DNA from 2 places in the Streptomyces chromofuscus genome. Region 1 is predicted to be linked to the other one. Evidence: riboswitches for the same ligand, from Rfam matches in the RefSeq annotation. Region 1 holds a riboswitch; the other holds the start of a gene.

The links. Region 1 has a riboswitch for cyclic di-AMP ahead of IPT68_RS15030 (LysM peptidoglycan-binding domain-containing protein). Riboswitches for the same ligand answer to the same signal wherever they lie in the genome.
Region 2: it holds a riboswitch for cyclic di-AMP, as region 1 does, so the genes downstream of both, IPT68_RS17390 (M23 family metallopeptidase) here and IPT68_RS15030 (LysM peptidoglycan-binding domain-containing protein) in region 1, are expected to answer to the same signal.

The regions. Positions count from the first base shown of each region.
Region 1 covers NZ_CP063374.1:3,358,162-3,364,360, forward strand. The annotation lists gene eno (phosphopyruvate hydratase) at 1-118, opposite strand, end outside; gene IPT68_RS15030 (LysM peptidoglycan-binding domain-containing protein) at 870-1,568, opposite strand; cyclic di-AMP (ydaO/yuaA leader) riboswitch at 1,573-1,752, opposite strand; gene IPT68_RS15035 (LysM peptidoglycan-binding domain-containing protein) at 1,981-3,081, opposite strand; gene IPT68_RS15040 (cytochrome P450 family protein) at 3,303-4,661, opposite strand; gene IPT68_RS15045 (nucleoside triphosphate pyrophosphohydrolase) at 4,995-6,029, opposite strand.
Region 2 covers NZ_CP063374.1:3,862,485-3,868,683, forward strand. The annotation lists gene trmB (tRNA (guanosine(46)-N7)-methyltransferase TrmB) at 1-594, shown strand, start outside; gene IPT68_RS17385 (PrsW family intramembrane metalloprotease) at 670-1,980, shown strand; gene IPT68_RS17390 (M23 family metallopeptidase) at 2,100-3,149, opposite strand; cyclic di-AMP (ydaO/yuaA leader) riboswitch at 3,161-3,340, opposite strand; gene IPT68_RS17395 (PP2C family protein-serine/threonine phosphatase) at 3,532-4,779, opposite strand; tRNA gene IPT68_RS17400 (tRNA-Met) at 4,953-5,026, opposite strand; gene IPT68_RS17405 (phosphopantetheine-binding protein) at 5,316-5,576, shown strand; gene IPT68_RS17410 (beta-ketoacyl-[acyl-carrier-protein] synthase family protein) at 5,566-6,199, shown strand, end outside.

The sequences.
Region 1 (6,199 bases):
CGGACGGAACGGCGGCACGACCCGTGCTGCCGTCGTCGAGGCCGACCTCGACCTCGACCGTGGGGTTGCCTCGGGAGTCCAGGATTTCCCGGGCTACGACGACGTCGATGGACGGCACGAGCATCTCCTTCGTGGATGTGACGCGGTTTAGCAGGACCGCAGCGGCTCTGCGAGACGAGCCTAACCGGCTCCGTGCGATCGGCCAGCCGGTCGCCCACCTCATGGACGGAACCGAGAGTAAATTGTTTCCGAACGGAACAAAGACGGGGTCACAAGTGGGCGGCACGAAGAGGTGATGGGGAGGGCGGGCGTCGGTGGTGAGGGGCGCCGACGGTGGGGGCGTCGACCGCGGCGGCGACGGGGTGGGGCGTCGGCGGGAGGCGCATGTGGCGGCGGGAGATGCCGGTGGCGGCGGAGGGCGTCGGTGGAGGAGGAGGCGTCGGCAGGAGACGCCGGTGGGGGCGCGGAGGGCGTCGGGCGGGGGCAGCGGGCTCCGGCGGATGACGCCGGTGGGCGCAAGAGGCGCCGATTGACGGCAGAGGACGCCGACGGGCGCAAGACGCGCCGGTGGCGACAGAGGCCGCCAACGGGCGCAGAGGCATCGGTGACGGCAGAGGCTTCGACGGGAGACGTCAGGTGGCGGCGAAGGGCCTCGGCGACGACAGCAGGCTTCGACGGAGACCTGAGCGGGCGCGTAGCGGACGAGTGAGCCGGTGACGCGAAAAGCCCCGCCCCGGCGCGTGCGGGGGAACACGCACCGGGGCGGGGGACCCGTGGGGACGGGGGGTAGCCCTCACGGGAGCCTCTCGGGGCCTCCAGCATGGCGGCCCCTCATGTGAGGGCGCTGTGGGTCTGCTGCGAAACCCCTCTTACTTCAGGTGCAGCTGCTGACCCGGGAAGATGAGGTCGGCGTCGTCGACGATGTCCTTGTTCAGCTGGAACAGCTTCTCCCAGCCGCCCTCGACGTCGTGCTCGGCGGCGATGGTGCTGAGGGTGTCGCCCTCGACGACCTTGTACTCGCCGTCGCCCTTCTCGACCTTCTGACCGGTCGGCGTGGTGACCGTCTCCTTGGCGGCCGGGCGCTCCTGCGAACGGGAGGCCGACTGCTGCTCGGTCGCACGCGTGCTGGTCTCGGCGCTCTGCTCGGTGCTCTGCGAGGAGCCGCTGTCGGTGGAGCCGCCGCCGGTGTAGGTGGCGTTCGACAGGCCCGTGCCGCAGACCGGCCAGGCGCCCTTGCCCTGACCCGCGAGCACCTTCTCGGCGATCTGGATCTGCTGCTCCTTGGAGGCCTGGTCGGCCGTGGCGGCGTACTGGGTACCGCCGTACGCGGCCCACGTCGAGGCGGAGAACTGCAGACCGCCGTAGTAGCCGTTACCGGTGTTGATGGACCAGTTGCCGCCGGACTCGCACTGGGCGACGGCGTCCCACTCGGCGGCGGTCGCGGCGGAGGCGCTGCCGGCCGCCATCAGCGGCGCGGCGACGGCGGCGGCGCCGGTGACGCCGACGGCGGCGATGGCGCGAACGGTCTTGGACGGACGACGGTGCTTGCCCTTGCCGGAAAACAGCATGGTTGGGTCCCCTCACCGACGCCTGCGAGGTGAGCTGTCGGGTTCGGGCCGGTTGAGTTGCCCGGCCACACCTCCGTGGGAGGCGCGGCTTCACCCCGAGCCGGTTCCGGCGCTGAGTCTCCTCAACTGCCGGACCCGGCACTTACCTTGGGTCCCCCGCTCCTGCCTACGGCGCTTGACGCGACGACTGTTCCCGGGCGGCCGCTGGCAGGATTCGGCGTTACGGCTGCCGGGGCTCGCATTGGCGAGCGGTCATGACCGTAGACAGGCGATCGGCGGAATTTCAAAGACGATCAGGGCTTCTGAGACTCATCCCACACTTTCGCCAAACCGGACATTCGGCTCGAAGTGTGACGTGAACTCCCGCTGCTCCCGGGCCGTTTCCGAGCCGCCCTCCGGCTCGCCCTCTGGTCTACTTTCCGCCCGTTTCGCCCCTTACCTCCAGCGTCTGACCGGGCCGGATGAGGTCGGGGTCGGTGCCGAGGGAGTCCTTGTTCCCGGCGTAGAGCGCGGACCATCCGCCGTGCACGCCAAGGGAGTCGGCGATCCCCGAGAGACTGTCGCCCTCCTGGACCGTGTACGAACCGCCGGCGGCCGCACGGGGGGTGGCACCGTCACGCGAGGCGTGCCGCCCGGTCGATTCGGCGCCCCGGCCGCCGGCCGGCTCCTCGTTCGCACTGCTCCCGCGGTGCTTGCCGGTGCCGAGGGAGCCCGTGTCGGTGAGGCTGGACCTGTTCGGCGTGCTCCACGACAGCCCTGAAGACGGCGAGCTTTTCGGGGATTTGCCCGATTCCGTCGGCGATTGACCCGCCCCGGGCGATTCGGCGGAACCGGAGGAGGGGATGGAGTGGGAAGGCCTGGAGGTGATGGAGCCGGCGGAAGGGGTGGATTTGGCGGATTCGCCGGAATCAGTGGATGTGGCGGAATCCGTGGGCCTATTGGACTTGTTGGATCCATTCGAGCCGTTCGAACCGCTGGAGCGGCCCGACGCGCCGTCGATGTCGCCGGAGCGGGCGCCACCGGATGAATGGGACAAGCCAAGCGAGTTGGACAGACTTCCCGAACCGCCCGATATCGTACCCACCGGCGTACTCGACGCGTCACCGGCCACGCCCGTGTCGACCACAGCCGCCTCGGAGTCGGTGTCGAGCCCCACGAGCGGACCGCAGGTCGCCCACGCGCCGACACCCTGGTCCGCGAGGACCTTCTCGGCCACGGCGATCTGCTGCGAACGGCTGGCCTGGTCCGCTCTCGCCGCGTAGGTGAGGCCGCCGTACTTCTCCCAGTCGTCCTGGGAGAGTTGCAGCCCGCCGTAGTACCCGTTGCCCGTGTCGGCGCTCCAGGAGCCGCCGGTCTCGCACTCGGCGACCCGGTCCCAGGTCGTCCCGCTGGCCGCGCTCGCGCCGGTGGCGCCGAGAAGGGGGATGGCGATGGCGGAGCCGGTCACCCCGGCCGCGACGACAAGGGCGGGCGCCTGGCGGGGGCGACGGTGACGACCGTTCCCGGAAAGCATGCGGGGACCTTTCGCAAGACAACAGGGACCAGCGCGGCGGCCGATGACAGCCGTCACGCTGATGGCGTGAACGTATCGGCAGTCGATCACTTGTCACAAGTTAATGCCGCACAGATCACGTGAACATCACAGAGTTGAACGCGTGTCACGTTCGCGCTGGTGCCGCCCTCTTGACCGTCGGATGGTACCTCCGGCCTGTACCGCCCGCTTGTACCGCCCGGCTACGGAACGGGCGTGAACTCCACCGGCAGTGTTCGCAGACCCCGCATGATGAGCCCGCCACGCCAGCGCAGTTCCGCCGGATCCACCGCGAGTCTCAGGTCCGGGAGGCGGGTGAGAAGGGTGGCCAGCGCGGTCTGGCCCTCCAGCCGGGCGAGGGGCGCGCCGAGGCAGTAGTGGATGCCGTGGCCGTAGCCCAGGTGCTGGTTGTCGCGGCGGGCGAGGTCGAGGGTGTCCGGGTCCGCGAACCGCTCCGGGTCCCGGTCGGCGGCGGCGAGCACGACGAGGACGGGGTCGCCGGGTGCGATGTCCTGTCCGCCGATGGTGAGCGGCTGCGTGGCGAACCGCCAGGTGGCGAGTTCCACGGGGCCGTCGTAGCGCAGGAGTTCCTCGACGCCGGTCTCCAGCAGGGCGCGTTCGCCGCGGGCGAGGGACTGCTGGAGGCGGCTGCGCTGGCCGGGGTGGGTGAGCAGCGCGTAAGTGCCGTTGCCGATGAGGTTGACGGTGGTCTCGAACCCGGCGAACAGCAGGATGAAGGCCATGGCCGCGGCCTCTTTCTCGGTGAGGTGCTCCCCGTGGTCGGAGGCGCGGATCAGGCCGGAGATGAGGTCCTCGCCGGGGCCGGGTTCGGCGGGGAGGGACTCGCGCTTGCGGTGGATCAGCTCGGAGAGGTAACCGCGCATCATTTTCACCGACCGCGCGACGCCGCCCCGAGGGCTGCCCGTCCGCTTCCCGCCGCCCTCGGCGGACGACGTGCTTCGGCCGCCGGCTGCCTGGCTTCCGTGCCGGATCATCATGCCGGCCCAGTCCCTGAAGTCGTCCTGGTCCTCGCGCGGGACGCCGAGCATGTCGCAGATGGCGTAGATGGGCAGCGGGAAGGCGAACTCGTGGATGAGATCGGCGGAGCCGGTGCGGGCGAACCGGTCGATGAGGTCGTCGGTGAGCTCCTGCACGCGCGGCGCGAACTCGGCGACGCGGCGCGGGGTGAACGCCTTCGAGACGAGCCTGCGCAGCCGAGTGTGGTCCGGCGGGTCGATGTTGAGCAGATGCGTCATCAACTCGGCCTTGCGCTCACCCGGGATGCCCGTCTTGCCCTTGGCGTGCGCGGGCTCGTCGTGGTGCGCGGGATTCTTCGACAGCCGCTGGTCGGCGAGGGCCTGCTTGGCATCGGCGTAACGGGTGACCAGCCAGGCCTCCACCCCGCTGGGCAGCCTCGTCCTGCGCACGGGGGCGTGTTCGCGGAGCCAGGCGTAGGCGGGGTACGGGTCGGTCGCGAACTCCCAGGTGAAGAGTTCGGGCGCCGGTGTTGGCGCAGGCGTGGCAGCCGGCGCGGGCGTGTCGGGGTACTGCTGGTCGGTCACCCCTTGACGGTATCCGCAGCCACGGGCTGCCCGCCGAGGGGTTTCCGGGCGGCGGGCGGGCCCCTGTCCGCCGCCTCGCGCTACCGGACGTCGACCGCCTCCGGCAGCGCGGCGATCGGCCGTCGCCAAACCGTCGTCCAGCGCCTCCACCCGCGCCCCGGACCGGGCGCTCGCCCCGTCGAGGACTAGCATCAGCTGCCGGGCGAGCAGTGCGACCGTGCCCGACAGGCCTTCGCTCGCCGGAGGGAGCGCATGCCTGGGTCGGCCAGCCCCTGGCCCGCGGCGACGCTCAGGCCTCGCGCCCGCCCGCTACGGCTCCGGTGCCGCACGGTGCTACGCGCCGACCTCCTCCGCAGCCCGTACGGCGTCCCGATAGGCGCGGGCCGCCGCACGCAGTGCCGCCTCCGGGTCCACGCCCTCCGCCTCGGCGCGTATCGCCAGCGTCAGCAGCTCGTACCCGATGCCCTCGCCGGGCGGGGGCGGCACGTCCAGCCCCGCGGTGCGTACCCGGGACGCCAGCTTCGCCGCGAGGGCCAGGCCGGGCTGGTGCAGCGGGATGCCCTCGGTCACCGAGGTCCGCCGCTTCTCCTGGGCCTTGGTGCGCAGCCAGTGTTCCTTGACCTCCTCGGGGGTGGAGGCGGTCTCCTCGCCGAAGACGTGCGGGTGGCGGTGGATGAGCTTGGCGACGATGGTGGCGGCGACGTCGTCGATGGAGAACGGGGCGTCCGGGTCCTCCTCGGCTATCCGGGCGTGGAAGACGACCTGGAGCAGGACGTCGCCCAGTTCCTCGCGGAGTTCGTCACGGTCGCCGTCCTCGATCGCCTCGACGAGTTCGTACGCCTCCTCGATGCCGTACTTCGCCAGGCCCTGGTGGGTCTGGCGGGACGACCAGGGGCATTCGGCGCGGATGCGGTCCATGACCTGGACGAGGTCGAGGAGGCGGGCGCCGGGCAGGTCGTAGGAGGCCGGGAGCAGCTCCAGCTCCGGCATCCGCAACCGTCCGCTGCCGGCGAGGCGTGCCAGGCCGTCCGTCAGGGCAGGCTCGCCCTCGCCGGTGGCGACGACGACCACGGTCCGCCCCCCGGTGCACTCGTCGATCAGCTCCTCGGCGGCCGGGGACGCCTCCTCGACCGGTATCCCCGCTTCCCGCAGATACGGCAGCTGCGGGTGCGCCCCGTCCGCGCACAGCACGCGGTCGGCGGCGTGCAGCGCCTGCCACGCGGGCCAGGAGAGCAGGCCGGGGGCGACGCGGTGGCTGGTGGTGAGCAGGACGATACGGCCGGGATCGGGGGCGCCGGCGCCGGTCTCGGGGTGCGTGGCCCTGCCATGACCGGCCTCGGAGGCGCTGTCGAAGCTGGTTGCGTTCACGATCCGAACGTAACCCACGCGGCCGACAAGCCCGCGAGTTGTCCACAGGCGGGCTTGTGATCATCGGATGAACGCCGAGCGAGTGCCGCAGCGGGGCGCCGCTGCCGCTGGACTGCTGCGGCGCCGACAGGGATACGGCTGGACTGTGACTGGGGCTGGACTGCTGCGGC
Region 2 (6,199 bases), 500 kb from region 1:
CGGGTCCTGGATCTCGCCGAGCTGTTCGGCAACGACCACCCCGTCGTGCTGGAGATCGGCTTCGGCATGGGCGAGGCCACCGCGCGGATGGCCGCCGCCGACCCGGACACCAACATCCTCGCCGTGGACGTCCACACCCCCGGCCAGGGCAACCTGCTCAACCTCGCCGACCAGGCCGGCCTCGGCAACGTCCGGGTGGCCAACGGCGACGCCATCATCCTGCTGCGCGAGATGCTCACCCCCGACTCCCTCGACGGGCTGCGCGTCTTCTTCCCCGACCCCTGGCCCAAGAAGCGGCACCACAAGCGGCGGCTGATCCAGCCGGACTTCCTCACCCTCGCCGCGAGCCGCCTCAGGCCCGGCGGGATCCTGCACTGCGCGACCGACTGGGTGCCGTACGCCGAGCAGATGCTCGAGGTGCTCACCGCGCACACCGACTTCGAGAACACCCGGCCCGACGGAGGCTTCGCCCCGCGCCCCGACTTCCGCCCGCTCACCCGTTTCGAGGGGCAGGGGCTGGACAAGGGTCATGAGGTGAACGACCTGCTCTTCCGCCGTGTACCGCACGACGACCGGCGCGCGGACCGGCGGTGAAGGACCAGCGTCCGCGCGACGGTCGGCCGTAAAACCCTTCCCTCGTTCGACTCTCCCCTCGTTAGGGTCAATGCCGTGGCGATCAGTCCCCCGTATCCGACGAACCCCGGCGTTCCCGGCGGCCGCCCCCTGCTGCACGCGCACTGGTGGCAGAAGCGGTGGGTGCGGTACGGCGCGCTGAGCACGCTGCTCGCCCTGTCCGGCCTGGTGATCCTCGCCCTGGTCCGCGAGCAGACCGGCACCGAGGGCTTCCTGGTCGGCCTCGGCCTCGCGGTCCTCCCCGTGCCGCTGCTGACAGCCGCCTTCCGGTGGCTGGACCGGGTCGAGCCCGGGCCCTGGCGGAACCTGGTCTTCGCCTTCGCCTGGGGAGCGTGCGCGGCGGCGCTGATAGCCATCGTCGCGAACAGCTTCGCCACCCAGTGGATAGCGACCGCGACCGCCGACCCGACCAGCGCCGACACCTGGGGCGCCACGGTCATAGCCCCGGTCGTCGAGGAGTCCGCGAAGGCGGCCGCGATCCTGCTGCTCTTCCTCTTCCGGCGCCGCGACTTCACCGGGATCCTCGACGGCGTCGTCATAGCCGGCGTCACCGCCACCGGCTTCGCCTTCACCGAGAACATCCTCTACCTCGGCACCGCCTTCGGCACCGACCAGCTGGCCGGCCACAGCGGGATCGCCTCCGTGACCGCCGCTACCTTCTTCGTGCGGGTCGTCATGTCGCCGTTCGCGCACCCCCTGTTCACCGTGTTCACCGGCATCGCCTTCGGCATCGCCGCGCTCGCCGGGGAACGCCAGCGGCTGCGCCGGATCCTGCTGCCGCCGGCCGGGCTGCTGCTCGCGATGGGCATGCACGCCTTGTGGAACGGCTCGGCGACCTTCGGCGACTTCGGCTTCTTCGCGGTGTACGGCGGCTTCATGGTCCCCGCGTTCGGCCTGCTGACCTGGCTGGTGGTCTGGACGCGGCAGCGGGAGCTGCGGACCGTCCGCGAGGAGCTGCCCGCCTACGTCGTCGCCGGCTGGCTCTCGCCCGCCGAACCGTTCGCCCTCGGCTCGATGCGGGCCCGCCGCCTGGCCCGCGAGTACGCCGGCCACCACCTCGGCAAACCGGCCGCGCGGGCCGTCGCGCAGTACGAGGCGTACGCCACGTCCCTGGCCTTCCTGCGGCACCGGGGCCGCCGCGGCCGGGCCCGGACCGACTTCGTCGTGCGGGAACGCGAGCTGCTGAGGGAACTGTGGAACCGCCGTGAGATCGCCCGGCCGGCCCTGGAGTACGCGGCACGCGTGACCGCCCCGCCGATGCCGGCGATGATGCCGCCGGTGTACGGCTGGGCGCCGGCGCACGGGCCGACGGCGCCCTACCCGGTGTACAACCCGTACCGGTCGTAGGACTGCCGGTCGTAGGACACCACGTAGGACACCAGAGGGCCGCGGACAGCCGAAACCGGCAGCCCTGACGTCGGGGGGTTGCCGTCAGGACCGCCGGGGTTGGAGGGGGAACGCGTTCCTTAAGGGGTGAGGCCCTTGCTCTGCAGCCAGGCCAGCGGGTCGAGTCCGCCGCCGCCGGTGTGCACCTCCAGGTGCAGGTGCGCGCCGGTCACGTTGCCGGTCGCGCCCACGCGGCCGATGACCTCGCCCGTGGTGACCTTCTGGCCGACGCTGACGCCGATCGACGACTGGTGGGCGTACCAGATCTCGGTGCCGTCGTCGAGGGTCAGCACGGTCTTGTAGCCGTACGACCCGTTCCAGCCCGCCTCGGTGATGGTGCCGCTGTGCACCGCCTTGATCGGGGTGCCCGTGGGCGCGGCGAAGTCGAGGCCCGTGTGGTAACCGGACGACCACAGGGCGCCGGCCTGGCCGAAGGTGGAGGTGATGGTGTACGAGGAGGTCGGCAGCGCGTACTGCCTGGCCAGGGCGGCGAGCCGCTCGGCCTCGGCCTTCTTGCGGGCCTCCTCCTCGGCGAGGGCCTTGGCGGCGGCGGCCTTCTCCTCGGCCTCCTTCTCCGCCTTGGCCGCGGCCTCGGCGGCGGCCTTCTCGGCGGCGGCCGCGGCCTCCGCTGCGGCCTTGCTCTCGACCTGCTCCTGCTGCTGCTCGGCCTGCGCGATGATGCGGGCACGCAACGCCTCACCGGCGTCGGTGGTGCCCTCCGCGGTCTCCGCGGGGGTCGCGCCGAGGCTGCTGAGCGGGGCACTCGCGAGCTGGGGCTCGGTGGAGTCTGCGTCCTCGTCGTCGGACATCAGCGCGCCGACGGAGGGCAGGTCGGGCATGGAGATCGACACCGGCGGCTTGCCCGCGTTCGCACTGGCCATGCCGCCCGCGCCGACCGCGGCTATGACGCCGACGCCGAGAACGGTGGAGCTGCGGGCGAGTCCACCGCCGCGCTGCTTGCTGACACGGTGCCGACCGCGTACGGGGCGGATGGTCTCCGCAGTGGGATTCCACTCCTCCCACGGGCCCTCGTCGGTGCGCTGCGCGCCGTAGACGAACGTGTCGGTGCTGTCGGCGGCGCGCTGGCCAGGCACGAACGGGGCTTGTGGGGCAGGCCGGTTGGACGCCACGTGGGCGTACTCCTTTCCTTCCTTCTCGCCTACCGGGTTAGCTGACGGGTTCGGAGCAGGAAGGTCTCCTACGCGCGTAAACCAGCCGTACCACTACGGCGGCATACGCCCGATTCACCCCAAGGTGGTGGTTCCCCGGTTCCCTTGTGCGGCCGGTAAGGGCCTCGCGCGGGATTCGGCGCGTGCGCACGGAGCCGCCTCTTGTGACGGCTGGGACGACCGCGCTGCGTTATCGGACGTTAATAGAACCAGGGCCTGATTTCCAAGCCGTTCCACTTGATCATTAAGGTTTTCCGCCAGGACGTACGGGCCATCAACGACGAAAATCGGGCGAGTTGACCTCCGGTCAGGACCGTACCCATTTCTGACTGCATGTCAGTTGTCATGCGGAGGGCGTTTGTTCCATCACCCCTGGTGACGGTCGCCGGACGGCGAGCAGAGCCATGTCGTCGGTGGTGCCGCCCTCGCTGTGCCGGCGAACGTCTTCGGCCACCGCGCAGAGCAGTTCGGCGGGCCCGCCGAAGGTCCGGCCGGCCAGCCGGGCCGCCGGGTCGTAGAAGACGCCCCGGGCGTCCCGCGCCTCGGACAAGCCGTCCGTGTACAGCAGCAGCGTCGCGCCGCCCGGGAAGCGGGACTCCTCCGCGCGGTCCGGCCAGGAGGCCAGCTCACCCATGCCGAGCGGCAGCGCCGCCTGCCGGGCGGGCAGCGGGCGCACCGTGCCGTCGGCGTAGAGCATCAGCGGCGGCGGATGGCCGCGGTTGAGGATGCGGACGACACCGTCCTCGTGCGGGATCTCGGCGAGTACGGCGGTGGTGAACCCCTCGAAGGCGTCGATCGCGTCCCGTCGCGTGCCCTCGCGCGTCAGCGCCCGCTCCAGCCGCCGCGCCACCGCCTCCAGCGTCGCCTCGTGCTCGGCGGCCTCCCGGAACGCCCCGACGACCACGGCGACCGCCGCCACCGCCCCCATGCCCTTGCCGCGCACGTCCCCCACCACGAGCCGTACGCCGTACCGGCTGTCCTGCACCGCGTACAGATCGCCGCCGATGAAGGCATCCGCCTGCGCGGCCTCGTAGCGCGCGGCGACCTCGAAGCCGCCGATCCGCTCCATCGGCTCCGGCAGTACCGCCAGCTGGGCGGCCTCGGCGATCTCCCAGGCCGAATGGAGACGGGCGTGGCTGCGCCGGACGAGCCCGTTGATCAGCAGGGCGAGGGCGGCGACCGTCACCACGGTGACCTGCTCGGTGAGCGCCTCGACCTGGAGGAGGTCGCCGTACCGGATGTCCACCGCCATGCCCACGGCGACGGCGGCGACGCCGATGAGAAGCGTGGCCCGGCGGGAAAGAAGCGGTGCGGCGATCAGCGGGGCGGCGGTGAACAGCGGGGCGGCGCTGAAACCGCGGGGGGTGAGGTAGTCGTAGCAGCCGCCGATGACGACGAGCAGGGCGGGGAGGGCGCGGACGAAGGTGCGGGCGAAGAAGACCGGCCGTTCCTCGGTGGGCGGCTCGGGCGGCTCGGGGCGCGCGAGCGCGGGGGAGTCACGGGGGCGACCCGAGCCGGGAGCCCCGCCCTCGGGGAGCCCGCCGCCGGCTCCGGGGTACGGCCGCTCTCCTTCTGCCTCCGCAGGCCGCACTGTCCTCTCCCACCACGACGGTCACCGCACCTGTCCAGCGTTCCCGCAGTGGGCGCGCGGGACCAGCCCGGATGGGCCGACCGGATGAGGGGAGAGAGTGAGAGGAGAGGGCGAGGACCGGAAACGACTCGGGGCCGGAACCCATGATCTGGATTCCGGCCCCGGGCCTTCAGTAGCGGGGACAGGATTTGAACCTGCGACCTCTGGGTTATGAGCCCAGCGAGCTACCGAGCTGCTCCACCCCGCGTCGGTATGACACCAGTGTACGGCATGCGCGGGGCCCGACGCGCCACGGTTTCCCCCGACCCCCGCTGAGCAGGCGGTTTCCGGCCGGACGCCGGCTACGGGGGCCGGGTACGGGGGCCGGGGACCACCCGATTGACGGGTAGCCGGCCACCCGTTCTCGCGCGTTCATCCCAGCTGGGGGCGGCCGAGGGCGCGGGCCGTCGCGCGTCCGCGGACCCCACCAGCGCAGGAACGCGAGCGGTGGCCCCGTTGGTGCCGCACCGACCGCAGACCGAACAGGAGACCACCGTATGACCCAGGCCACGGAACGGACCGAGTTGCCCGAGCGGCTGGTCGAGCTGATCACCCACCACTTGGAAGTGCGGGTGGACCGGGACCGGCTGACGCCCGACGTGACCTTCGCGAGCATCGGCATGGACTCGCTGTCCCTGATGGAGCTGGTCGTGGCCGCCGAGGAGGAGTTCGGCATCGTGCTGCCCGACGAGGCGCTGGACCTCTCCCCCGCCTCCACCCTCGGTGACGCCGCCCGGGCCTTCCGCGATGCGGCCTGACGTCGCGGTCACCGGGCTCGGCCTGGTGACACCCGCCGGGCTGACCGCCGGGGACAACTGGTCGGCCCTGTGCCGGGGCCGCTCGCTGGCCGCCCCGGATCCCGAACTCGCCGGCCTGCCTGTCGACTTCTCGTGCCAGGTGACCGGGCTGGACGCCGAACGGGAGCTCGGACGTCCGCTCGCCCGGCGCATGGACGGCTTCCTGCGGTTCGCCCTGGTCGCCGCCCGGCGGGCGGTCGCCGACGCCGGGCTCGATCCGCTGACCTGGCGGGGCGAGCGGGTGGGGGTCGTCCTCGGGGTCGGCTCGAACAGCCTGAGCACGTACGTCACCGAGTTCGGCCACCTCAGCGCGGGGCGCCCGGAGCGGGTGTCGCCGCTCGCGCTGCCGCGCAGCGTGCCGAGCATGGCCGCCGGGGAGGTGTCCATCGACCTGGGGGCGCGCGGCCCCAGCTTCACCACGTCCAGCGCCTGCGCCTCGGGGGCGACCGCGATCGGGGTCGCGCGGGATCTGGTGCGGTCGGGAGCGTGCGACATCGTGCTGGCGGGGGGCGCCGAGTCGGCCCGGTCCCGGATGACGGCCACCTGTTTCACGCGCATGCGCGCGCTGTCCCGCCGCCGCGAGC